Linked DNA regions of Rhizobium sp. N324. The protein of the gene in region 3 interacts with the protein of the main gene of each other region in a pairwise test. Links are inferred from orthologs where the notes say so. Each region holds a gene or a part of one and is shown on either strand. Other genes may lie near its edges.

The links. The genes of interacting proteins can lie anywhere in the genome.
Region 1: the proteins of dnaE (region 3) and AMK05_RS00840 interact in binary tests that used the Escherichia coli proteins (3 or more experiments, as listed by UniProt). The link is inferred for Rhizobium sp. N324 from one-to-one orthologs.
Region 2: the proteins of dnaE (region 3) and dnaQ interact in binary tests that used the Escherichia coli proteins (3 or more experiments, as listed by UniProt). The link is inferred for Rhizobium sp. N324 from one-to-one orthologs.

What each region holds. Positions count from the first base shown.
Region 1 is NZ_CP013630.1:180,773-187,757, forward strand. What follows is about bases 2,643-5,638. They hold AMK05_RS00840 (DNA polymerase III subunit gamma/tau), read right to left. Parts: upstream 5,082-5,638; coding sequence 3,204-5,081; downstream 2,643-3,203. Other genes in these bases: AMK05_RS00830 (MOSC domain-containing protein), read left to right, coding at 2,643-2,774; AMK05_RS00835 (YbaB/EbfC family nucleoid-associated protein), read right to left, coding at 2,860-3,183; AMK05_RS00850 (HIT domain-containing protein), read left to right, coding at 5,313-5,638. Also shown: AMK05_RS00815 (GNAT family N-acetyltransferase), read left to right, coding at 1-2; AMK05_RS00820 (lytic murein transglycosylase), read right to left, coding at 7-1,278; recombination mediator RecR, read right to left, coding at 1,494-2,099; more of AMK05_RS00830, read left to right, coding at 2,157-2,642; more of AMK05_RS00850, read left to right, coding at 5,639-5,723; nudC (NAD(+) diphosphatase), read left to right, coding at 5,720-6,679; AMK05_RS00860 (helix-turn-helix transcriptional regulator), read left to right, coding at 6,684-6,985. UniProt on the Escherichia coli protein: Part of the beta sliding clamp loading complex, which hydrolyzes ATP to load the beta clamp onto primed DNA to form the DNA replication pre-initiation complex.
Region 2 is NZ_CP013630.1:896-7,883, forward strand. What follows is about bases 1,348-4,346. They hold dnaQ (DNA polymerase III subunit epsilon), read left to right. Parts: upstream 1,348-2,485; coding sequence 2,486-3,208; downstream 3,209-4,346. Other genes in these bases: AMK05_RS00020 (shikimate dehydrogenase), read left to right, coding at 1,348-1,882; coaE (dephospho-CoA kinase), read left to right, coding at 1,882-2,493; secB (protein-export chaperone SecB), read right to left, coding at 3,275-3,757; AMK05_RS00040 (FxsA family protein), read right to left, coding at 3,859-4,346. In the rest of the region: AMK05_RS00010 (pyruvate, water dikinase regulatory protein), read left to right, coding at 1-399; AMK05_RS00015 (Maf-like protein), read left to right, coding at 433-1,032; more of AMK05_RS00020, read left to right, coding at 1,025-1,347; more of AMK05_RS00040, read right to left, coding at 4,347-4,365; AMK05_RS00045 (Tim44/TimA family putative adaptor protein), read left to right, coding at 4,497-5,201; mltA (murein transglycosylase A), read left to right, coding at 5,194-6,333; AMK05_RS00055 (Smr/MutS family protein), read left to right, coding at 6,333-6,902; AMK05_RS00060 (helix-turn-helix domain-containing protein), read left to right, coding at 6,899-6,988. UniProt on the Escherichia coli protein: DNA polymerase III is a complex, multichain enzyme responsible for most of the replicative synthesis in bacteria. The epsilon subunit contain the editing function and is a proofreading 3'-5' exonuclease.
Region 3 is NZ_CP013630.1:1,748,830-1,757,750, reverse strand. Bases 1,907-5,923 are described here. They hold dnaE (DNA polymerase III subunit alpha), read right to left. Parts: upstream 5,605-5,923; coding sequence 2,107-5,604; downstream 1,907-2,106. Other genes in these bases: AMK05_RS08410 (L,D-transpeptidase family protein), read left to right, coding at 1,907-2,020. In the rest of the region: AMK05_RS08415 (DNA polymerase IV), read left to right, coding at 1-672; more of AMK05_RS08410, read left to right, coding at 764-1,906; AMK05_RS08400 (DUF5680 domain-containing protein), read left to right, coding at 6,031-6,495; AMK05_RS08395 (ABC transporter ATP-binding protein), read right to left, coding at 6,686-7,369; AMK05_RS08390 (lipoprotein-releasing ABC transporter permease subunit), read right to left, coding at 7,384-8,688; proS (proline--tRNA ligase), read right to left, coding at 8,704-8,921. UniProt on the Escherichia coli protein: DNA polymerase III is a complex, multichain enzyme responsible for most of the replicative synthesis in bacteria. This DNA polymerase also exhibits 3' to 5' exonuclease activity. The alpha chain is the DNA polymerase catalytic subunit.

The DNA.
Region 1 (6,985 bases), 1.6 Mb from region 3 along the record:
GAACAACTACTTCAGCTTGCCCTTCATCGTCGCCTCGGGAAAGCAGGTCGGCGTCATGCCGTTCTTCGCCTGCCATTCACCGATCGAACGCCGGGTCTTGTAACCCGGCAGGCCGTCGGGGCCGCCGACATCGTAGCCCTGCCGCTCCAGCGCCTTCTGCATGGCGGCGACATCGGAGCGCAGCATCTTGCCGACATCGCCCCATCGGCCTTGAAAGGCGCCGCCATTATAGGCGATCCGATCGGCGAGATTGCCGATATAGAGCGCGTAGAGATCGGAATTATTATATTCCTTGATGATATAGAAATTCGGCGTGACGATGAATTCGGGCCCGTCACGGCCGGCCGGCACCAGCATCATGCTTTGCGCTTTTAGCTCGCCGGCGGGAAAGCCCTTGCCGGAGATGCGGTCGATGCCGAGCGAGGCCCAGTGCGACAGCGGCTTTGCCAGATCCGGCCCCTCCTGGGCGCAGGAGACCGCCGCTGGTATCGACACCTCGAAGCCCCAGTCGCGGTCGCGCTGCCAGCCCTTCTTGACCAGATAGTTGGCGATCGAGGCAAGCGTATCCGGCACCGAAGTCCAGATATTGCGGTGGCCGTCGCCGTCGAAATCGACCGCATATTTCAGATAGCTCGTCGGCATGAACTGCGGCTGGCCGAGCGCGCCGGCCCACGAACCCTTGAACTCGGCAGGCGTCACGTCGCCGCCGTCGAGAATATGCAGCGCCGCCATCAGTTCGGTGCGGAACATCTCCTTGCGCGTCGACATGAAGGCCTTGGTCGCCAGCACCTCGATCGCCGGATTCGGGATCTTCGCAGCGCCGAAGCCGGTCTCCCGGCCCCAGATGGCCAGCACGATCGAGCCCGGCACGCCATAGGTCTTCTCGATCCGCTTCAGCGTCGAGCCATATTGCGCGGCAAAGCCGCGCCCGGTTGCGGCAAGCCTCTTCAGATGGTCCTCGTTGAAATAGGGACCGGGCGAGGAAAACTCCGCCTGCGTCTGCTTCTGCTCCTTCGGTGGCGGGAAACCAGGCGGGGCGAGATCGGGCAGGTTCCAGTTCAGCTCAATGCCGGAGAAGGCCGCCTTGAAGGTCTTCTCGGAAATACCGTTCGCTTTCGCCTCGGGCCAGAGATCCTTCTGCACCCAGGTCTCGAACTGCGCCTCGACGTCGGCTTTCGAAGGGGCTGCATATGAGGGGAGAGGGAGGACGGCGGTCATTATCGCCAATGCGAGTATCCGCAGCCGTCGTGGAACACCCCCCTCTGTCCTGCCGGACATCTCCCCCACAAGGGGGGAGATCGGCTGGGGGCACCCTCTCGTCCGAACCAAACGCTGCAGATCGCCGCCGCCTGGCACGCGGTCAAGATTTCGCGACGCCGGTGAAACTTGCCGATCTCCCCCCTTGTGGGGGTCCGAAGGACGGGTCGAGACCCGCGGCTCGACCCCGGGCCCGGCAGGGCAGAGGGGGGTATCTTTCGACATATACAAATCCCTCATATCACCGTCCGCGCCCGAAGGGCCGCCGCCAGCGTGCCCTCGTCGAGATAATCGAGTTCGCCGCCGACCGGCACGCCATGCGCCAGCCGGGTGATCTTCACCTCAAGCCCCTGCAATTGGTCGGTGATGTAATGCGCGGTCGTCTGTCCCTCGACGGTGGCGTTGACCGCGATGATCAGCTCCCGGATGCCGCCTTCGCCGATCCGGTCGATCAGGCCGCGAATATTCAGATCGTCGGGCCCGATCCCGTCGAGCGGCGACAGCGTGCCGCCGAGCACGTGATAGGCGGCGTTCATCGCGCCGGCCCGCTCCAGCGCCCAGAGGTCGGAGACGTCTTCGACGACGATGATGATGGATTGATCGCGCTGCGTGTCGGTGCAGACGGTGCAGGGATCGACGGTATCGACATTGCCGCAGCGCGAGCAGATCTTCACCTTGTCGTAAGCCTCGCCCATCGCATTCGACAGTGGCCCCAGCAACTGGTCCTTCTTCTTGATAAGGTGCAGTGCAGCCCGGCGCGCCGAGCGCGGCCCGAGGCCCGGCACCTTTGCCAGAAGCTGGATGAGTTTTTCGATTTCGGGGCCGGTGACTCGTTTTGCCATGCGCCGTTCTTAACTGATATGCAGCGAAAACGGAATCGCGGAAGGATCGGCCGTCCCATGAAAATCCAGGCGCTATGCATCGGCAATCCGGAACGGCTGCCGGGCAAGAGCTACAAGACCGGCATCTTCAAACATGCCGTCAACGGCGCGGTGATGATCGATGCCGAAGGGCTGGTCGGCGATGCCATCTGCAACCGCAAACACCATGGCGGCGTCGACCAGGCCGTCTATATCGAGGGATCGCTGACGCTCGATTGGTGGACGCAGCAACTCGGCCGTCCGTACGAGTCAGGCACGTTCGGCGAAAACATGGTGATCTCAGACCTCGACAATCGCGACGTTGCCGTCGGCGACCGGTTCGTCTCAGGCGATCTCGTCCTCGAGGTCAGCGCCTGCCGCATTCCCTGCGCCACCTTCGCCGCCAGGATGGCCGATCCGAAATTCGTCAAACGTTATACCGTGGCCGCCCGTCCCGGCATCTATTGTCGCGTCATCCGCGGCGGCGTCGCCGAAGCCGGAATGCCGGTGGAGCATCAGTCCTTTCCCGGCGAAAAAGTCACAATGGCGGAACTGATGGAAACTTTTGGCCGACGGCTTTCGGAGGCGGACCGGGCGCGATATCTCGCTGCTCCTATTCACTACAAGTTGCGCGCGATGCTTGACGCGCAACGGTAGGCGCAGGCTTGCCGGTGCGTCGCGAACGCGATTGTTACATCGTCCATCGCAACAGTGGTGAAAGTAAAGATTGAATCGCCGGCTGTCAGAACGGCAGCTTGAAACCGGGTGGAATCGGCAGGCCGGCGGTCAGTGCCTTGGTCTTTTCGGCGGCGAGCGCCTCGGCCTTGTCCTTGGCGTCCTTGTGGGCGGCGACGATCAGGTCCTCGAGGATCTCGACATCGTCTTCCTTGAACAGCGACGGGTCGATCTTCAGGCTCTTCAGCTCGCCCTTGCCCGAGATGACGGCGGTGACGAGGCCGCCGCCCGCCTTGCCTTCGGCCGTGAGCTCGGCGATCTCCGCCTGCATCTGCTCCATCTTGGCCTGCATTTCCTTGACTTTGCCCATCATGCCCATGATGTCGCGCATCGTCTCGCTCCTTCTTGAAATCAGAATTCTATATCGTCGCCGGGCAGGATATCACCGTCTTCCGATTCGGCGGCGGCAGGCGGCGTCGCCTCTTCCGCTTCTTCCTCGGGCGTCGGCGCCCTGACGCGCACGTCGATGATCTTGGCGCCCGGAAACTGCGCCAGGATCGCCGCGACATCCGGGTCCTGGCGGGCATCGCTGACGCGCTGTTGCTGTGCCTTGGCTTCCGCCTCCACCATCGTCGGTCCGCCTTCTTCGCGGCTGGTGCTGACGATCCAGTGGATGCCCGTCCATTCCTTCAGTTTGACGGCAAGCTCGTTCAGCAGCGTGCCCGGTGCGCCCTCGGTGAGGTTCACATCCAGCCGCCCGGATTCGATGCGGACGGGCCGCACGAAGTTGCGCACCAGTGCCTTCAGCTTGACGTCCCGTTTTTCGGCGGCGAGATCGACGATATCACTGATCGAATTGACCGGGACGAGCGGCTTCGGTGTCTCCGCCGGTTTCGTCTCGATCCGGCCGACTGGCATGGTCTCCGGCTGGCTGCTGGGCACGGCGCGCAGCATCGCCACCGGCGCGGACGCCTGCGGCTTGCCGGGCGCGATTTCCGGCGCGCGCGCCGCGACGCTGCTTTGATAGGGAACGCGCGTGCCGCCGCCGCCATTGCCGGAAGGCGGGGAGGCGGGCCGCGGGCCGGCATTGTCGGCGGAAAATTCGGCAAGCCGCCGCGCTGCATCCTCGGGCGCCGGCAGATGCGCCGCATGCGTGAGCCGGATCAGCACCATTTCGGCCGCACCCGCCGTCCGCGACGAGCCTTCCGTTTCCGGAATGCCCTTCAGCAGCATCTGCCAGATGCGCGACAGCGTCGTCACCGCGACGCCCTTGGCGAATTCCGCCGCCTTGGTGCGCTCGACTTCGCTGAGCGAAGGGTCGTTTGCCGCATCCGGCACATATTTCAGCCGCGTCACCAGATGGGTGAAATCGGCAAGATCGGTCAGCACCACCACCGGATTGGCGCCGGCCTCGTACTGGCTCTGAAATTCGCCGAGGGCTGCGGCCACATCACCCTTGACGACATGCTGGAACAGATCGACGATCCGGGCGCGGTCGGCAAGGCCGAGCATCCCGCGCACGGCTTCCGCCTGCACGGCGCCGGCGCCATGGGCGATCGCCTGGTCGAGCAGCGACAGGCCGTCGCGCGCCGAGCCTTCGGCCGCGCGTGCGATCATTGCCAGCGCATCCGGTTCGGCCTCGATGCCTTCCTTGGCGGCGATCGTCGAAAACAGCCCGACGAGATCCGACGCGCTGATGCGGCGCAGGTCGAAGCGCTGGCAGCGCGACAGCACCGTGATCGGCACCTTGCGGATTTCGGTGGTGGCGAAGATGAATTTCACATGCTCAGGCGGCTCTTCGAGCGTCTTCAGCAGGCCGTTGAAGGCCTGCGTCGAGAGCATGTGCACTTCGTCGATGATATAGACCTTGTAACGCGCCGAAACCGGGCGGTAGCGCACCTGCTCGATGATCTCTCTTATATCGTCGATACCGGTATGGGAGGCCGCGTCCATCTCGATCACGTCGACATGCCGGCCTTCCATGATCGCCTGGCAGTGCTCGCCGGGGGTGCGAAGGTCGATCGTCGGTTTGTCGATCTCCGACGTCTTGTAGTTCAGCGCCCGCGCCAGGATGCGTGCCGTCGTCGTCTTGCCGACGCCGCGCACGCCGGTCAGCATATAGGCCTGGGCGATGCGGCCGGTCTCGAAGGCATTGGTCAGGGTGCGGACCATCGGCTCCTGGCCGACCATCAGGTCCGTGAAATCCTTGGGGCGGTATTTGCGAGCCAGCACCCGGTATCCGGTGCCCGTCGAGGCGGCATCTTTTGATTGTCGCTCGGTGTCGCTCATCGCCCTGCTTGTCGCCCGGATCGTCGGGCACTTCGTGGAGAGAAGGTGGGAGGCTGGCACGATGACCCGTGCCGGGCTCGTTAGGGCTGCTTCCTTCCGGACCTGACCCGGTTGGCGAGTGGCTCGTCCACCACCAACCTCCCGGATGCACATATCGGCAATATCGTCATCAAAAGCAAGCCAACATGCGAAAAAACTGCTAGTCGTTGGAAAACATGGGAGGAATGCCTTTTGAACGGTTTCGTGCTCGACCCCCGGCTGGAAAACGACAGCACCAGCGTCATGGTCACCGGCCTCTGTGATCTCAGATTGTCGAGGGATGCCCGCTGGCCCTGGCTCATTCTCGTGCCGCGCCGGGCCGATATCACCGAAATCTTCGAGCTGACGCCGCTCGACCAGGTGCTGCTCGCCTTCGAGACGGACCTCGTCGCCAAAGCGCTCAAAGAGATCACCGGTGCTGCAAAAATCAATGTCGGGGCTCTTGGCAATATCGTCCGCCAGCTTCATGTTCATGTCATTGCCCGCTTCGAAGGCGACGCCAATTGGCCGGGTCCCGTCTGGGGGTTCGGGCGCGCGGAACCCTACGAGGACGGAAAGAGAGACGAATTCATAGCGAAGCTGCGGGAAGCCCTTTCATCATGAGTCATTCGCTTTTCGATTCGGATGTGCCGCATCCCGAACCCAGCAATCTCACGGCTTTTGCCGCCAATGACCTCAATCGCGATTCCGAGCATCGCGACGAACACTCCGTCGAAAAGGCGCTGGCAAGGGACGGCACGCATATCTTCGCCTTCGCCAGAGACAGGCTGGTGCTGAAGCATGACGGCCAGGTGCTCGATCCGCTTTTTGCCCGCTACGAGCTGCAGGAATTGCAGCCGGATTGGGACGAGACCGTGCTTCTCGGCTACCGCAAATCGGGCGAGCCGCGGCTCGCCGTCCCCGTCGGCATCGACGTCGACGATCTTGCCAGCCATTACAAGCCTGCCGACGGCCGTACTTTGTTTCGCGAAATGCTGATCGACGAGGTGCTGCTCGGCGAATTCGCCCAGGCCGCGAGCCTCATCCGCTGGAATGGCGACAACCGCTTCTGCGGCCGCTGCGGCTCGGCGATGGAGATCCACATCGGCGGCTACAAGCGGGTCTGCGCCGCCTGCGAACACATGATCTTTCCGCGCACCGACCCCGTCGTCATCATGCTGACGATCGACGAGAGCCGCGACCTCTGCCTGCTCGGCCGCAGCCCGCATTTTGCACCTGGCATGTATTCCTGCCTCGCCGGCTTCGTCGAACCCGGCGAGACCATCGAGAACGCCGTGCGCCGCGAAACGCTGGAGGAATCGGGCATCCGCACCGGCCGCATCCGCTACCACGCCTCGCAGCCCTGGCCGATGCCGCATTCGCTGATGATCGGCTGTTACGCCGAGGCGAAATCCACCGACATCAGCCGCGACGAGACCGAACTCGAGGATTGCCGCTGGTTCACCCGCGAGGAAACGATCGAGATGCTGGAACGCCCGAGCGCGACTGGCAAGGCCTCGCCGCCGAAAGGCGCGATCGCCCACCGCCTGATGCGCGACTGGGTGGAGTGGAAGCGCTAACACCATGCCGGTCGCCCGCTCGGAACGGCTGCTGACGCTGCTCCAGACGCTTCGGCGTTACCGGCGGCCGGTGACCGGCACCGTGCTTGCCGAGGAGACCGGCGTCAGCCTGCGTACGCTCTATCGCGACATTGCCAGCCTGCAGGCCCAAGGGGCGATGATCGAAGGCGAAGCCGGGATCGGCTACGTGCTGAGGCCGGGCTTGATGCTGCCACCGATGATGTTCTCCGAGGAGGAACTGGAAGCGCTGGTCCTCGGCTCGCGCTGGGTCGCGCGCGCCGCCGAACCGCGCCTGGCCGGCGCCGG
Region 2 (6,988 bases), 1.7 Mb from region 3 along the record:
GACGATTACAATGACGCCGATGTCGTCATCATCGGCATCAGCCGTACGTCGAAAACACCGACCAGCATCTACCTCGCCAACCGCGGCATCAAGACGGCAAACATTCCGATCGTCTATGGCGTACCGTTGCCTGAAAGCCTGTTCGTCACGACCAAGCCGCTGATCGTCTGCTTGATCGCCACCACCGACCGTATCTCCCAGGTGCGCGAAAATCGCATCCTCGGCGCCACGCATGGCTTCGATCGTGAACATTATACCGATCGCGCCGCGATTTCCGAGGAGCTGAAATATGCCCGCTCGCTCTGCGCTCGCCATAACTGGCCGCTGATCGACGTGACCCGCCGCTCGATCGAAGAAACCGCCGCGGCAATCGTTGCCCTACGGCCGAAGCTGCGTTAAGCGCTGACCGGCAGCCGCTCCATCGAGGAACCCATGACGCAGAAACTCATCCTTGCATCGTCGAGCCCCTTTCGGCGGATGCTGATGGAAAATGCCGGTCTATCCTTTGAGGCGCATGCCGCAAGGATCGATGAACGGGCGGTCGAGGCGCCGCTTGAGAAAGCCGGCGCAACACCGGATGCGGTGGCCCTCGTGCTCGCCAAGGCCAAAGCCGAGGATGTCAGTAGCCGTTTTCCAGACAGACTGGTCATCGGTTCGGATCAGACGATGTCGCTCGGCGATCGCGTCTTCCACAAGCCGCGCGATATGGCTGATGCCGCCAACCACCTTCAGGCGCTTTCCGGCGTGACCCACCGGCTGAACAGCGCCGTCGCGATCGTCAGCAACGGCGTAACCTTATGGCAACATCTCGCCCATGCCGAGCTGACGATGCGGCCGTTGACGGCGGAATTCATCGCCCGGCATCTGGCGCGGGTCGGCGACAGGGCGCTTTCCAGCGTCGGCGCCTATCAGTTGGAGGGGGAGGGCATTCAGCTCTTCGAGAAAATCGAGGGTGACTATTTCACCATTCTCGGCCTGCCGATGCTGCCTCTCTTAAAAAAATTGCGCGAACTCGGAGCGATCGATGGGTGATTCACGTGAAACATTGGTTCCGAAGGCGTTTGTCACGGGCTTTCCGATCAAGCATTCGCGCTCACCGCTGATCCACGGATACTGGCTGAAAACGCTCGGCCTGCCAGGCAGCTACCGCGCCCATGAAGTGGCGCCCGAGGCCTTTGCCGATTTCATTGCGGCGCTGAAGGATGGCAGGTCCGGCTTTGCCGGCGGCAATGTCACAATTCCCCACAAGGAGCTGGCGTTCCGGCTTGCCGACAAACCGGATGCGCTGTCGCGCGAACTCGGCGCCGCAAATACGCTTTGGCTGGAGGAGGGGGCCCTGCACGCGACGAACACCGACGGCCGCGGCTTCACCGCCAATCTCGATGAACGCCGTCCGGGCTGGGACCGGTATGACACGGCGGTCGTCTTCGGCGCCGGCGGCGCCAGCCGGGCAATCATCCAGGCGGTCCGCGATCGCGGTTTCAGGGAGATCCACGTCGTCAATCGTACCGTCGAACGGGCGCGTGAACTGGCCGATCGCTTCGGTCCGAAAGTTTTCGCCCATCCGGCCGCCGCACTCGCAGAAGTCATGAAAGGCGCCGGCCTCTTCATCAACACCACTTCGCTCGGCATGGATGGCGAAGCCGCACCCCAGCTCGACTTCACGCCGCTTGCAGCCGACGCCGTCGTCACCGATATCGTTTATATCCCCTTGAAGACGCCGATCCTGGCCCAGGCGCAGGCGCAGGGATTTTCCACCGTCGACGGCCTCGGCATGCTGCTGCATCAGGCGGTGCCGGGTTTTGAAAAATGGTTCGGCCAGCGTCCGGCCGTCGACGCCGCGCTGCGCGCGCTGATCATCGCGGATATGGAAGCCCATTGATGTTGAAGATCGGTCTCACCGGCTCCATCGGTATGGGAAAATCGACGGCGGGCAAACTCTTCGCCGAGGCCGGAATCCCGCTGAACGATTCGGATGCCGTGGTCCACGATCTCTATGCCGGCGAGGCAGCACCGCTGGTGGATGCCGCCTTTCCCGGCACGATGAAGGACGGAACCGTCGACCGCCATGAACTCGGCCGTCAGCTGGCGCTTGATCCCGACGGCTTCAAACGCCTCGAAGCGATCGTCCATCCGCTGGTTCGCAAACGCGAGACGGGCTTTCTGAAGCGGCAGCGCGCCGCCGGCGCCGAGATGGTCGTCCTCGATATTCCGCTGCTCTTCGAAACCGGCGCCTGGGAAAGAGTGGATGTCGTCGTCGTCGTCAGTGCCGGTCCACAGATTCAGCGAGAGAGGGTGCTTGCGCGCGAAGGCATGACCGAGGAAAAATTCGAGATGATTCTATCACGCCAGACACCGGACACGGAAAAACGGCGCAGGGCGGATTATCTGATCGACAGCAGCCGCAGTCTCGCCGAGACCAAGGAACGGGTGCTCGAGATTATCGCCGACCTGAAAATACGGATTGCCAAGGGAGATTTCCGGAATGCGTGAGATCATCTTCGATACGGAAACCACCGGCCTCGACAACCGCGCCGACCGCATCATCGAAATCGGCGGCATCGAGCTCTTCAACCATTTCCCCACCGGCAACGTGATCCATATCTTCATCAATCCCGGCGATCAGAAGGTTCATCCGGATGCACTCGCCGTGCACGGTATCACCGATGAATTCCTGAAGGACAAGAAGCCTTTCGCGGAGGTTGCCGAAGAAATCCTTGCCTTCTTCGGCGATGCCAAGTGGATCGCCCACAACGCCACCTTCGATATGGGCTTCATCAATGCCGAACTGGCGCGGATCGGTTTGCCACCGATCCTGCCGGAAAAGGTGATCGATACGCTGTCGATGGCGCGCCGCAAACATCCGATGGGGCCGAATTCGCTCGACGCGCTATGCCGGCGCTACGGCATCGACAATTCGCACCGCACCAAACACGGCGCGCTGCTCGACTCCGAACTGCTCGCCGAGGTCTATATCGAGATGATCGGCGGCAGGCAGGCCGCATTCGGCCTGAGTATGACCGCTACATCGGCTCAGAACGGTCGCGGCGACGGGGCGGAGGAAGACGACGTGGTGATCGCCTCCGTGCTCGAGCGGCCCCGCCCGCTTGCCCCTCGTCTCAGCCAGTCCGAGGCGCAGGCGCATGAGGCGCTCGTCGCCAAGCTCGGCGAAAAAGGCATCTGGGCGAAATACGCCAATTTGAATTAAAACCGGCCTCAATTGAAAATGCCCGGGACTTGCCCGGGCATCCGCATCTCAGAGAAAAACATCCGCTCAGTTCGGAACGGCCTGGACCTTGGCGCGCGCCTGTTCTTCGGCAACGCGCTGGGCGAACATCTGGGTGAAATCGATCGGGTCGATCATCAGCGGTGGGAAACCGCCGTTGCGGGTCACGTCGGCGATGATCTGACGGGCGAAGGGGAAAAGCATGCGCGGGCACTCGATGAAGAGAACCGGCAGCATGTGTTCCTGCGGGAAACCAGCAACGCGGAAGACGCCGCCATAGGTGAGTTCGGCATGGAAAACCGTCTTGTCGCCGTCCTTGGCTTCGGCATTCAGCGACAGCACGACATCGAAATCCGTATCCGAAAGCGGGTTGGCGTTGACGTTCACATTGATGTTGATCGTCGGCGCCTTGTCGCGGGCCTGCAGCGAACGCGGCGCGCCCGGATTTTCGAAGGAGAGATCCTTGGTATATTGCGCAAGGATCGAGAGGGTGGGGCTGGCCGCACCGTTGCTGTTGTTATCGTCTGCCATTGGCTTTTCCTCGAGGGGCATGGGAATGGTGCCGCCATCTAACATTTCAGGGAAGGGCTTACAACCCTGGGCGCTTGGCGCCGTTGATCGGCCGCAGCGCCTCAATCGCCGAGATGTTTGCCCGACCATGGCGAGTTGCGGTCCGGCTCCCTATGATAGTCCTCATCGTCGAGATCGACCACCTTCGAGTTCGGCCTGCGGTCGCGGAAATCGGGTTGCGGGCCGGCAGAATAGCCGCCCTTGGCATTGACGACGACGAAGCGTTTGGCGATCGCCCGCCAGACGAGTTCGCGCACCGGCGGGATGAGAATGAGGATCGCGATGATGTCGGTGAGGAAGCCGGGAATGATCAGCAGCAGCGAGGCGATGACGTTCATCGCCGGCCGCAGCAACTCGCGCCCCGGCATAACCCCGTTTCGTCCCTCGCTCGACATGCGGCGCAAAATACCGATGCCCTGCCGGCGCAGCAGACCGACCCCGAGAACGAAGCCCAGCATGACGAGCGCCAGCGTCAGCCACAATCCGATTGCCCGGCCGACGACGACGAAACCGGCAATTTCGGCGAGCGGCAGCAGCAGAATGAAAGCTGGCAGGATCGAAAAACCCATGGTCGTCATGTCCCGGGCTTGCCGGTCTCCTCTTGGCGCCGGCGAAGATGCCAGCCATCATTTGAATCATCTGTATAGGCAGACTATATGGGAGTACAAATCAGAGATGTTAACGGCGGCTGCGATACGATATGAGTTCGAACGACTTCATCACATTATTTTTCCTGGTGGCGGCTGTGCTGATTTTTTTTCAGCTCCGCTCCGTGCTGGGGCGCCGCACAGGAAATGAGAAGCCGCCGCGCGATCTCTATACGCCGCGGGATGCGGCTCCGGCCGAAGCCGCCGATGCCGGCAAGGTCGTGACCCTGCCGCGCCGCGATTCGACGAGCGAGGATGAGGATCGTTTCGCTGCCATCGATGCCTTCGCCGCACCTGGAACGCCGCTCAACGAATCGCTGCGGGCGCTGAACAAGGCCGATCCCGCCTTCAGCCCGAAGGAGTTTCTGAACGGCGCCCGCATGGCTTACGAGATGATCGTCATGGCCTATGCCGACGGCGACCGGAAAACGCTGAAGAACCTGCTGTCGCGCGAAGTCTACGACGGCTTCGAGGCGGCGATCGGCGAGCGCGAAACCCGGGGCGAGAAAGTGAAGTCCACCTTCGTCGGCATCGACAAGGCCGAAATCACCCATGCCGAGACGAAGGGCAGCGAAGCGCAGATCACCGTTCGCATCATCAGCCAGCTGATATCGGCCACTTACGACAAGGCGGATGTGCTGATCGAAGGCGACGCCGAAAACGTCGCCGAGGTCAACGACCTCTGGACCTTCGCCCGCGACACCCGCTCGCGCGATCCGAACTGGAAACTCGTGGCGACCGAATCGGAACATGAGTGACCACGCGCCGGACTTCGTCCTGCAGGCCATAAGCTTCGACACTCTGGAAGGCTGGAAGGATGATGATCCCTCCGGCCTTTTTGAGGTCATGCGACGCTGCCGCCGCCAGATCAGCGATGTCAAACCCTACCGCACCGGATCGCTCGGCCTGAGCTCGGAAGATCTGCTTCCGCTTCTGCTGGCCGCCGAGGATTTCACGCCGTCATCGCAGGCATCGGCGCGCGCCTTCTTCGAGATGCATTGCCGGCCTTTCGTGATCCGCCGCAAGGATGGCCATCCCGGCTTCGTCACCGCCTTTTACGAACCTGAGATCGAGGTGTCGGAGCGGCCGGACGAGGTTTTCCGTTTCCCCTTCTATCGGCGCCCGGACGATCTGATCGATCTCGACGATGCCAATCGCCCCGCCGAGCTCGACAATTCCTATGCTTTCGGCCGCCTGCATGATGGCCGTATCGCTGCCTATCCGGATCGCCGCGCCATCGATCAGGGATTTCTCGAAGGCCGCGGCCTCGAAATCGCCTGGGCGAAGTCGAAGGTCGACGTCTTCTTCGTGCATGTGCAGGGTGCGGCCCGTTTGCGCTACAGCGATGGCCGTATCGGCCGCATCACCTATGCGGCGAAGGCCGGCCATCCTTTCTCGGCGGTCGGCAAGCTGCTGATCGACCGAGGCGAGATTGCTCGCGCCGACATCTCGATGCAGACGATCCGCGCCTGGCTGGCGCGCAATCCCGAACGCGTCGACGAGGTGCTGTGGCATAACCGCTCTTATATCTTCTTCCGCGAGACGCCCTCGTGGGCTACCAGCCCGCGAACCGCCGATCTTCAGGCAGGCCCGATCGCCGCCGCCAAGGTGCCGCTTCTCGCCGGCCGCTCGCTTGCCGTCGACCGGCTGATCCATACCTTCGGTTTTCCTTTTTTCATTCGCGCTGAAAGCCTCACCCATCTCGATGACGGCCGGTCCTTCGGCCGGCTGATGCTGGCGCTTGATACCGGCTCGGCGATCGTCGGCCCGGCGCGCGGCGATATCTTCACCGGTTCGGGCGACATCGCGGGAGAAAGGGCCGGCACCGTCCGCAACGACGCCGATTTCACCATCCTTGTTCCCAAGGCCGCCGCTGGACGATTCGACTGATGGCCAAGGATCGAAAACTCAGCGCCGATGAGAGGATCCTCTGGGGCAAGGTTGCCCGCAGCACTCGGCCGATGCCTGAAAAGGCGGGTGAGTTGAATGAACTCGATGCCTTTCTCGTCGAGGCCGAAGCTGCCGCCGAACAGCAGAAGGCCGGAAAGCAGGCGTCCGCCGCGCCTTTGCCGCTGCAACCGGCAGCGCCTTCCGCGTCGAAACCGCCGGCCGGCGTGCATCATCCGCTGGAGAAGCCGGTCAAGCGCAAGATCGCTAAGGGCCGGCTGGCTCTCGAAGCACGGATCGACCTGCACGGCCTGGTGCAGAGCGAGGCTCATGTCATTCTGCTCGATTTCCTGATCCGCGCCCATGAGCGCGGCCTGCGTCATGTCTTGGTCATTACCGGCAAGGGCAGCTCGATGGGCAGTGCCGGCGCGTTGAAGCGGGCCGTGCCGCTGTGGTTCTCGAAGCCGGAATTCCGCTACCTGATTTCCTCCTACGAGCCGGCCGCACAGCATCATGGCGGTGAGGGCGCGCTCTACATTCGCCTGTCGCGGCGGCATGGGGAAAGGCCATGACGCCCTTCGGAGAGGCGGTTCGCAGGCTGAGAGCGCGCAAGGGTGTCTCGCAGAAGGAGATGGCGGAAGCGCTGAATGTCTCGCCC
Region 3 (8,921 bases):
GAAGCCGTCGAGTTCCTGGCGCCGCGTCCGGTCACCACGATCTGGGGCGTCGGCAAGGCCTTTGCGGCGACGCTGGAGGCGGATGGCATCCGCACCATCGGCCAGTTGCAGCAGATGGAGGAGAACGATCTGATGCGCCGTTACGGCAGCATCGGCCAGCGGCTCGCCCGGCTGTCGCGCGGGATCGACGACCGTGAAGTGCATCTCAACGATGCAGCCAAGAGCGTTTCATCCGAGACCACCTTCTTCGAAGATATCTGGCGCTATGACGATCTGGTGCCGATCCTGCGCAATCTTTCGGAAAAAGTCTCCTGGCGGCTGAAGAAAAGCGACATCGCCGGCCAGACCGTGGTCCTGAAGATGAAGACCGCCGACTTCAAGATACGGACGCGCAACCGCAAGCTCGAAGACCCGACCCAGCTTACCGACCGGATCTTTCTCATCGGGCTCGAGCTTCTCGAAAAAGAGACCGACGGCACAAAGTTCCGGCTGCTCGGCATCGGCGTCAGCGATCTCGGCGATGCCGCCCGCGCCGATCCGCCCGATCTCATCGACCGGCAGTCGGGCCGGCGGGCGGCGGCCGAAGCGGCGATGGACAAGCTGCGCGACAAGTTCGGCAAGAACACTGTCGAAACCGGCTACACCTTCGGCAGCGGCAAACGCAATCACTAAAGCGTGAGCCGTGCGCGCCGCGCGGCCTATAAAATCTTCCTTAAACTTCGTCCCATAATGTGCCGGCCAGTATTGCGTATGGTTGGCTATCATGTTCTCGCGTCTTGTCTTCGGCCTCGGCTTGCTGTCGGCCACCGCACTCGTGCACCCTGCTCTTGCGGCGGATGCGCGCACGCTGCAGATCATCGTCTCGAAGGACAAGCAGTCGCTTGCGGTCTATGACGGCACCGAGGTCGTCGCGACTTCGAAAGTCTCGACCGGCAAGGACGGGCACACGACGCCGAGCGGCATCTTCTCGGTGCTGGAAAAGCAGAAGTACCACGAATCCAATCTCTATTCGAACGCGCCGATGCCCTTCATGCAAAGGCTGACATGGTCGGGCATTGCGCTGCACGAATCCAATTCCGTGCCGCGTTATCCGGCCTCGCATGGCTGCGTGCGCATGCCCGGTACTTTTGCAAAAAAGCTTTACGGGATGACCGAGCCCGGTATTCCCGTCATCATCAGCAACGGCGAAGTGGTGCCGCAGCCGATCGACCATCCAACCCTTTTCCATCCGCAGGCGCCGGCGCCGATGCTGCTGCTTTCGGATGTCGAACTGCGACCCTCGATGCCCGACAGCGCAGGGACACCGGTGCAGGTGGCGATGAACGACACGGCTGCGATGCCGATGCCGGCAGCGCCGCTGGTTGCAACGCCCGAGGCCGAACCGCCGTCCGAGCCGATCAGCATGCTGATCACCCGCCGCACGCTGCGCGAGACGGTGATCGACATCCAGACCCTGCTCAACCAGCTCGGCTTTTCCGCCGGCGATCCGGACGGCTTGCTCGGGCCGTCGACCGTGCAGGCGATCAAGTCTTTCAAGACGCTGCGGCCGGCGGAATTTGCCGGCGACAGGAGCCTGGTCTCCGACACGCTGCTCAAATCCGTCTATGCGGCGACCGGCAGGGGTGAACCGCCAAACGGCGTCATCATGGTGCGCCAGGCGTTCAAGCCGATCTTCGAAGCCCCGGTGACGATTGCCGATCCGGGACTGGCGCTCGGCACGCATTTCTTCACGCTGCATGCACTCGATGAAAATGCCGGTACGGCGGATTGGCTCGGCATCACGCTGGAAAACAATCTCTCCCGCGAGACGATGAAGCGGCTCGGCGTCACCAATCAGGAAAGCTCGATCGTCAGCGGCAGGCCGATCGCCCGGTCGCTCAGCCGCATCACGATCCCCGACGAGACCCGCCGCAGGATCGAGGCGCTGATCGCGCCCGGCTCGACGCTGACGATCTCCGATACCGGCCTCGGCCGGGAGACCGGCGAAGGCACGGATTTCATCACCATCACAAGGGGTTGATGATTCCCGGGGCGATAAACCATCACCCTGGGATGACAACCATCACCCAGGGTGAAGTGCGTAACCTATGGTAAGGCGCATTGCCCTTAGACAAGCTCGACATCGACGACGCCGGGGGCGGCGCGAAGCGCGGCGGCGATCTCAGGGGTGATGCGGTATTTCTCCGCCAGCGCCACTTCCACCTCGCGTTTGCCATCCTCCTTGATGACGATGAAGGAAACGAGGCCGTCGCCCTTGGCGTTGAGATGGCCGGCGACCATCTTCAGCGGCCCGGAATCTCTGACATAGACGCGCAGCGCCTTCTGCATCTGCAGCGATTTTTCCTCCAGCGACTGGATCGTCTGAATGCGCAGGCCGATGCCCTCCGGCCGCTCCTCCCCCGTCGCGGTCAGCACGAAGGATTTTCCCGACTCCAGCACGTCGCGATACTGGTTGAGCATTTCCGAAAACAGCACCGCCTCGAACTGGCCGGAGGAATCGGAAAAGACGATGATGCCCATCTTGTTGCCGGTGCGGGTCTTGCGCTCCTGCTTCGAAATGACCGTTCCGGCGAGGCGCGCATTGAAGGCGCCCTGTTTGATCGCCTGGGAAAATTCGGCAAAGGTCTGCACCCGCATCTTCTGCAGGATGTTGTTGTAGGAATCGAGCGGGTGGGCGGTGAGATAGAAGCCCAGCACCTGGAATTCCTTGAGCAATCTCTCGGAGGCAAGCCAGGGCGAAAACGGCGGCAGGGAAATTTTTTCAGGCCCCGAGGTCAGAGTGCTGCCGAAAATGTCCGACTGGCCGCTCAGCTTGTTCTCCTGGGCGCGCTGGGCATAACCGAGGATACGGTCGAGGCCGGCTGAAAGCTGGGCGCGGTCGGTGCCGAAACAATCGAAGGCGCCGGCAAAGATCAGGCTTTCCAAGACACGGCGATTGACCTGGCGCGGATCGATGCGCAGGCAGAAATCCTCGATGCCGGCAAAGGGCTTGTCGCCACGCACCTCGACGATATGGTCGACGGCGGATTCGCCGACCCCCTTGAGGGCGGCGAGCGCATAATAGATGCGGTTGTCGCCGGTCTGGAAATGGCGGAAGGAGGTCTGCACCGAGGGGGCGATCACCTCGATGCCGAGGCGCTTGGCATCCTGGCGGAAATCGTTGACCTTTTCGGTGTTGGACATGTCGAGCGTCATCGAGGCGGCGAGGAATTCGACCGGATAATGCGCCTTCATATAGGCCGTCTGGTAGGAGACGATGGCGTAGGCAGCGGCATGCGACTTGTTGAAGCCGTAATTGGCGAACTTCGCCAGCAGTTCGAAGATATTGTCGGCCTGCGGCTTCGATACGCCGTTCTTGACGGCGCCGACCACGAAGCGTTCGCGCTGCTGGTCCATCTCCGCCTTGATCTTCTTGCCCATGGCGCGGCGCAGAAGATCGGCTTCTCCAAGCGAGTAGCCGGACAGGACCTGGGCGATCTGCATCACCTGTTCCTGGTAGACGATGACGCCTTGGGTTTCCTTGAGCAGGTGGTCGATCATCGGATGGATCGATTCCAGCTCTTCGTCCCCGTGCTTGCGGGCATTGTAGGTCGGGATGTTCTCCATCGGGCCCGGGCGGTAGAGCGCCACCAGCGCGATGATGTCCTCGATGCAGTCCGGCTTCATGCCGATCAGCGCCTTGCGCATGCCGGCACTTTCCACCTGGAACACGCCGACCGTCTCACCGCGCGACAGCATCTCGTAAGTCTTCTTGTCGTCGAGCGGAATGGCCGCAAGATCGACCTTGATGCCGAGCTTGGCGACGAAATCGACCGCGACCTTCAGCACCGTCAGCGTCTTCAGGCCGAGGAAGTCGAATTTGACGAGACCTGCCTGCTCCACCCACTTCATGTTGAACTGGGTGACCGGCATGTCGGAGCGCGGATCGCGGTACATCGGCACCAGTTTTGACAGTGGGCGGTCGCCGATGACGATGCCGGCGGCATGGGTCGAGGCATGGCGGTAGAGCCCCTCGATCTTCTGGGCAATGTCGAGCAGGCGCGCGACGACCGGCTCCTTCGCCGCTTCCTCCTGCAGCTTCGGCTCCTCCTCGATCGCCTTGGAGAGCGGCGTCGGATTGGCCGGGTTGTTCGGCACCAGTTTGCAGATCTTGTCGACCTGGCCGTAGGGCATCTCCAGCACGCGGCCGACGTCGCGAAGGGCGGCGCGCGCCTGCAGCGAACCGAAGGTGATGATCTGCGCCACCTGCTCGCGGCCATACTTGGCCTGGACGTAGCGGATCACCTCTTCGCGGCGATCCTGGCAGAAGTCGATGTCGAAGTCCGGCATCGAGACGCGTTCCGGATTGAGGAAGCGTTCGAACAGCAGCGAAAACCGCAGCGGATCGACGTCGGTGATCGTCAAAGCGTAGGCGACCAGGGAACCTGCGCCCGAACCGCGGCCGGGACCGACCGGAATGTCGTGCTGCTTGGCCCATTTGATGAAGTCGGCAACGATCAGGAAGTAACCGGGAAAACGCATGCGTTCGATGACGCTGAGTTCGAAATCCAGCCGCTCGCGATATTCCTTCTCCTCGTAACCCGGCGACATGCCGAGCGTTGCAAGCCGCATGTCCAGCCCTTCCACAGCCTGGCGGCGCAGTTCGCTCGCCTCGGCGCGTTCGGCCTCCTCGGCATCGTCGGTCGCACCGGTGAAGCGCGGCAGGATCGGCTTTCGCGTCTTCAGCACGAAGGAACAGCGCCTGGCGATCTCGATCGTGTTCTCCAGCGCTTCCGGCAGATCGGCGAAGAGCTTGGCCATCTCCGCCCGGCTCTTCAGATAATGGTCCGGGGTCAGGCGAAAGCGGCTGTCGTCGGAGACGATGGCATTGTGGGCGACCGCCATCAGCGCATCATGGGCGTCGTAATCGTCGCGTGTGGGAAAGAAGGCCTCGTTGGTCGCGACCAGCGGCAGGTCATGGGTATATGCGAGGCCGACGATCTTCTGCTCGTGGCGTTTGTCATAGGTGCCATGCCGCTGCAATTCGACATAGAGCCTGTCGCCGAAGAGACGTTTCAGCGCCAGCAGCCGGGCCTCCCCCTGCGCGGTATGGCCCTCCCGGATCGCCGCGTCGACCGGCCCGGTCAGGGCGCCGGTCAGCGCGATCAGCCCTTCGGTGCCGGTCTCCTCGAGCCAGGAGGCACGGATATGGATCGTCTGGTTGCTTTCACCGCCGAGATAGGCGCGGCTGACGAGATCGACCAGCCGTTCGTAACCGGCATCCGTGGCGGCGAGAAGAACGATCGACGGGAGCTTGACCAGCGCCTGCTGGCCGCCGCGCTTTTCCGTTTCCAGCCCGTCTTCCATGTCGATCGAGACCTGGCAGCCGATGATCGGCTGCAGGCCTTCGTCCATCGCCTTCTGAGAGAATTCCAGCGCGATGAACAGATTGTTGGTGTCGGTGATGGCGATCGCCGGCTGGCTGTCGCCGGTCGCCTTGTAAAGGATCTTCTTCAGCGGCAAAGCGCCTTCGAGAAGCGAATAGGCGGAGTGGACCCTCAGGTGGATGAAGCCCGGCGTGCCGCCGGTCGCCTCACCCGTTGAACCCTTTGCCGTATCCGCCATGTCATGCCTTCCCAATCACCCGAATGAATCGGACGCATTGTCGGCATAGAGGGCGATGATGTCCAGAAGAAGTCCCGCGTCCGGACCGCATGTTTGCCATGCGGTCCCCTGAAAACTTTAGATCGCCATGACGATCAGCGAGAAGCTGGCAACGAACATTGCGATGGAGGTGAATGCTGCGATATCACGGATCATGTCAGTCATTTGGCTCTCCTTTACTCGTTATGTTTTCAATTTGTTCGATGTATGTTCCGTTGTCAACAGGAATCTTTTCCTTCGTTTTTGTGCTTGAAAACCAGCTCGGACATGCTGCGGGAACACCAGACCGCCTCTCGCGGCGCCCCCTTGCTTCCGAATTTGTTCTACTTTTGTTCTTTACATGCCGCAGGATATTTGCCAGCATCCAGCCGAGAGGAGAACGGCATCATGCTCGACATCGCCATGCTCAATGAATTCATCGTGGAGGCCAAGGCTGCCACCTATGTCGGCGGCGGCGTGCCGCGCGCGCCCTGCCGGCCAGGCGCCCACGATATCGGCTATGAGCGCGGCGACTGGCGCTATCTCGACAGTTACTTCGGCGGCACCGATTTCGCCGGACAGGAGGTTGTCTGGTTTGCCGGCGAGCCCGTCTGGGTGATGAATTATTTCGGCTGGATCGTCGCGCCGGAGGTCATCGACGGCGCTGCCGCCGGTGCGGTGATCAAGGCAGCACTTTCAACCATGTATCGGCAGGGGCGCTTTCTCGGCGGAATGGAATTCCACCACCCGCTCGGCCGCTATCTCGATCGCAGCGAAGGGAACTGCGAGCGGTTCAGCGGCAATGAATGCATCATGGTCGAGGGCCGGAAGGCCTATATGCTCGATTATCGCGGCGGGCTGGTCATTCCCTGATTGCAAGCCACATATTGGAGCATGATGTTACCCGAAAACCGCACACACTTTTCGGCATCATGCTCTCGCTGGTTGTTTTTATGCATGTCTTATCCCGGAACCGCTGCACACTTCCGGGCGACATGCATTAGAAGTTGTTTTTATGCATCTCGTTATCCCGGAACCGCTGTACACTTCCGGGCGACATGCATTAGAAATCGACGACCTTGCCATCCGAGATCGTCACGCGCCGGTCCATGCGGCGGGCGAGCTCGTGATTGTGGGTGGCAATGAGGGCCGCGAGGCCGGACTGGCGCACCAGCGCCTCCAGCGCATCGAAGACGTAGCTTGCCGTTTCCGGGTCGAGATTGCCGGTCGGCTCATCGGCAAGAAGCAAGCTCGGCGCATTGGCGACGGCGCGGGCAATCGCAACGCGCTGCTGCTCGCCACCGGAAAGCTCGCCGGGGCGATGGGCGCCACGATGGCCGATGCGCATATAATCGAGAAGCTGGCCGGCCCGTTCGCCGGCTTCCTTCCAGGCCAGCCCGGCGATCAGCTGCGGCATCATGATATTTTCGAGTGCGGAAAATTCCGGCAGCAGGTGGTGGAACTGGTAGACGAAGCCGATTTCGCTGCGGCGGATGGCGGTGCGTTTCTCATCGCTCAGGCCGTTGCAGGCATGGCCGTTGATCGTGACTTCACCGCCATCGGGATGTTCCAAGAGGCCTGCAAGATGCAGCAGGGTCGACTTGCCGGTGCCGGAGGGAGCGACGAGAGCGACGATCTCGCCCTTCGACAGCGAGAAATCCACGCTCTTCAGGATCGGGAGCAGCGTATCACCCTGCCCGTAATGGCGCTCGACGCCGGTAAGCTTGAGAACGACGTTGCGTTTCATGAAGGCGGCATTCCTTATTCGTAGCGCAGGGCCTGCACCGGATCGAGCCTGGAGGCGCGCCAGGCCGGGAAGATCGTCGCGATGAAGGAGAGCGTCAGCGCCATGACGACGATCGAGATGGTTTCGCTGAGCTGCATCTCGGCCGGCAACTGACTGAGGAAATAGACCTGCGGATTGAAGATCACCGTGCCTGAAATCCAGGAGAAGAACTGGCGGATGGATTCGATGTTGACGCAGACGAGCACACCAAGCAGCACGCCGGCCATGGTGCCGACGATGCCGATCGCAGCGCCGGTCATGAAAAAGATGCGCATGATCGCACCGGCGCTGGCGCCCATGGTGCGCAGGATGGCGATATCGCTGCTCTTGTCCTTCACCAGCATGATCAGGCCGGAGATGATGTTCAGCGCCGCGACAAGCACGATCAGCGTCAGGATCATGAACATGACGTTGCGCTCGACCTGCAGCGCCGAAAAGAAGGTCTGGTTGCGCTGGCGCCAGTCGGTGAGGTTGATCTGGCGGCCAGCCGCCTCTTCCACCTTCGGTCTCAGAGCGTCGATGTCGTCGGGGTGATCGACGAAAAGCTCGATCGACTGCACCAGTCCCTCGGCATTGAAAAAGAGCTGCGATTCCTCCAGCGGCATGAAGATGATCGAGGAATCATATTCCGACATGCCGATCTCGAAGAGGCCGGAGATCTTGTAGGACTTGACGCGCGGGCTGACTCCCATCGGCGTAATGTCACCATCCGGCGACGTCAGCGTGATAAGGTCGCCGACGTTCAGGCCGAGCTGGTTGGCCATGCCGGTACCGATCAGCACGCCCTGCCCGGAGGCAAAACCCACCATATCGCCGGATTTAATGTTTCCGGAGATCGTCTTGAGCTTGGTCAGGTCCTCGGCGCGGGCGCCGCGCACCAGAGCGCCGGTGCTACCGCCGGCCTGGGCGGAGGCGAGCACCTGGCCTTCCACCAAAGGCAGCGCCATCTTCACCCCCGGTACGGCAGCGAGCCGGCTGGAAAGGTCGGCATAATCGGTGAAGGGGCCATCGGACGGCTGAACGATCATATGGCCGTTGATGCCGAGGATGCGCGAGACGAGCTCGGTGCGGAAGCCGTTCATGACGGCCATGACGATGATCAGCGTCGCAACGCCGAGCATGATGCCGACGAAGGAGAAGCCGGCAATGACCGAGATGAAGGCTTCCTTGCGCCGGGCGCGCAGATAGCGCCAGGCGACAAGACGTTCGAAGGTGGAAAATGGCTTGCCAGCCGGACCCAAGCCGGATGTTGAACTCCGGTCCACTGCTGTCTCTGCCATTTCGCCTCCGTTTCCTTAAGCCACGAACCTGTTGATCGCCGCTTCGATGGTCATCGTTTCGCGGGCGCCGGTCTTGCGGTCCTTCACTTCGACCTCGCCGTTTGCGACCGCGCGCGGGCCGGCGATGATCTGGACGGGCACGCCGATCAGGTCGGCGGTCGCGAATTTCGTGCCGGCCCGGTCGTCGGTATCGTCGTAGAGCACATCCTTGCCGGCCTTGGTGAGCGCCGCAT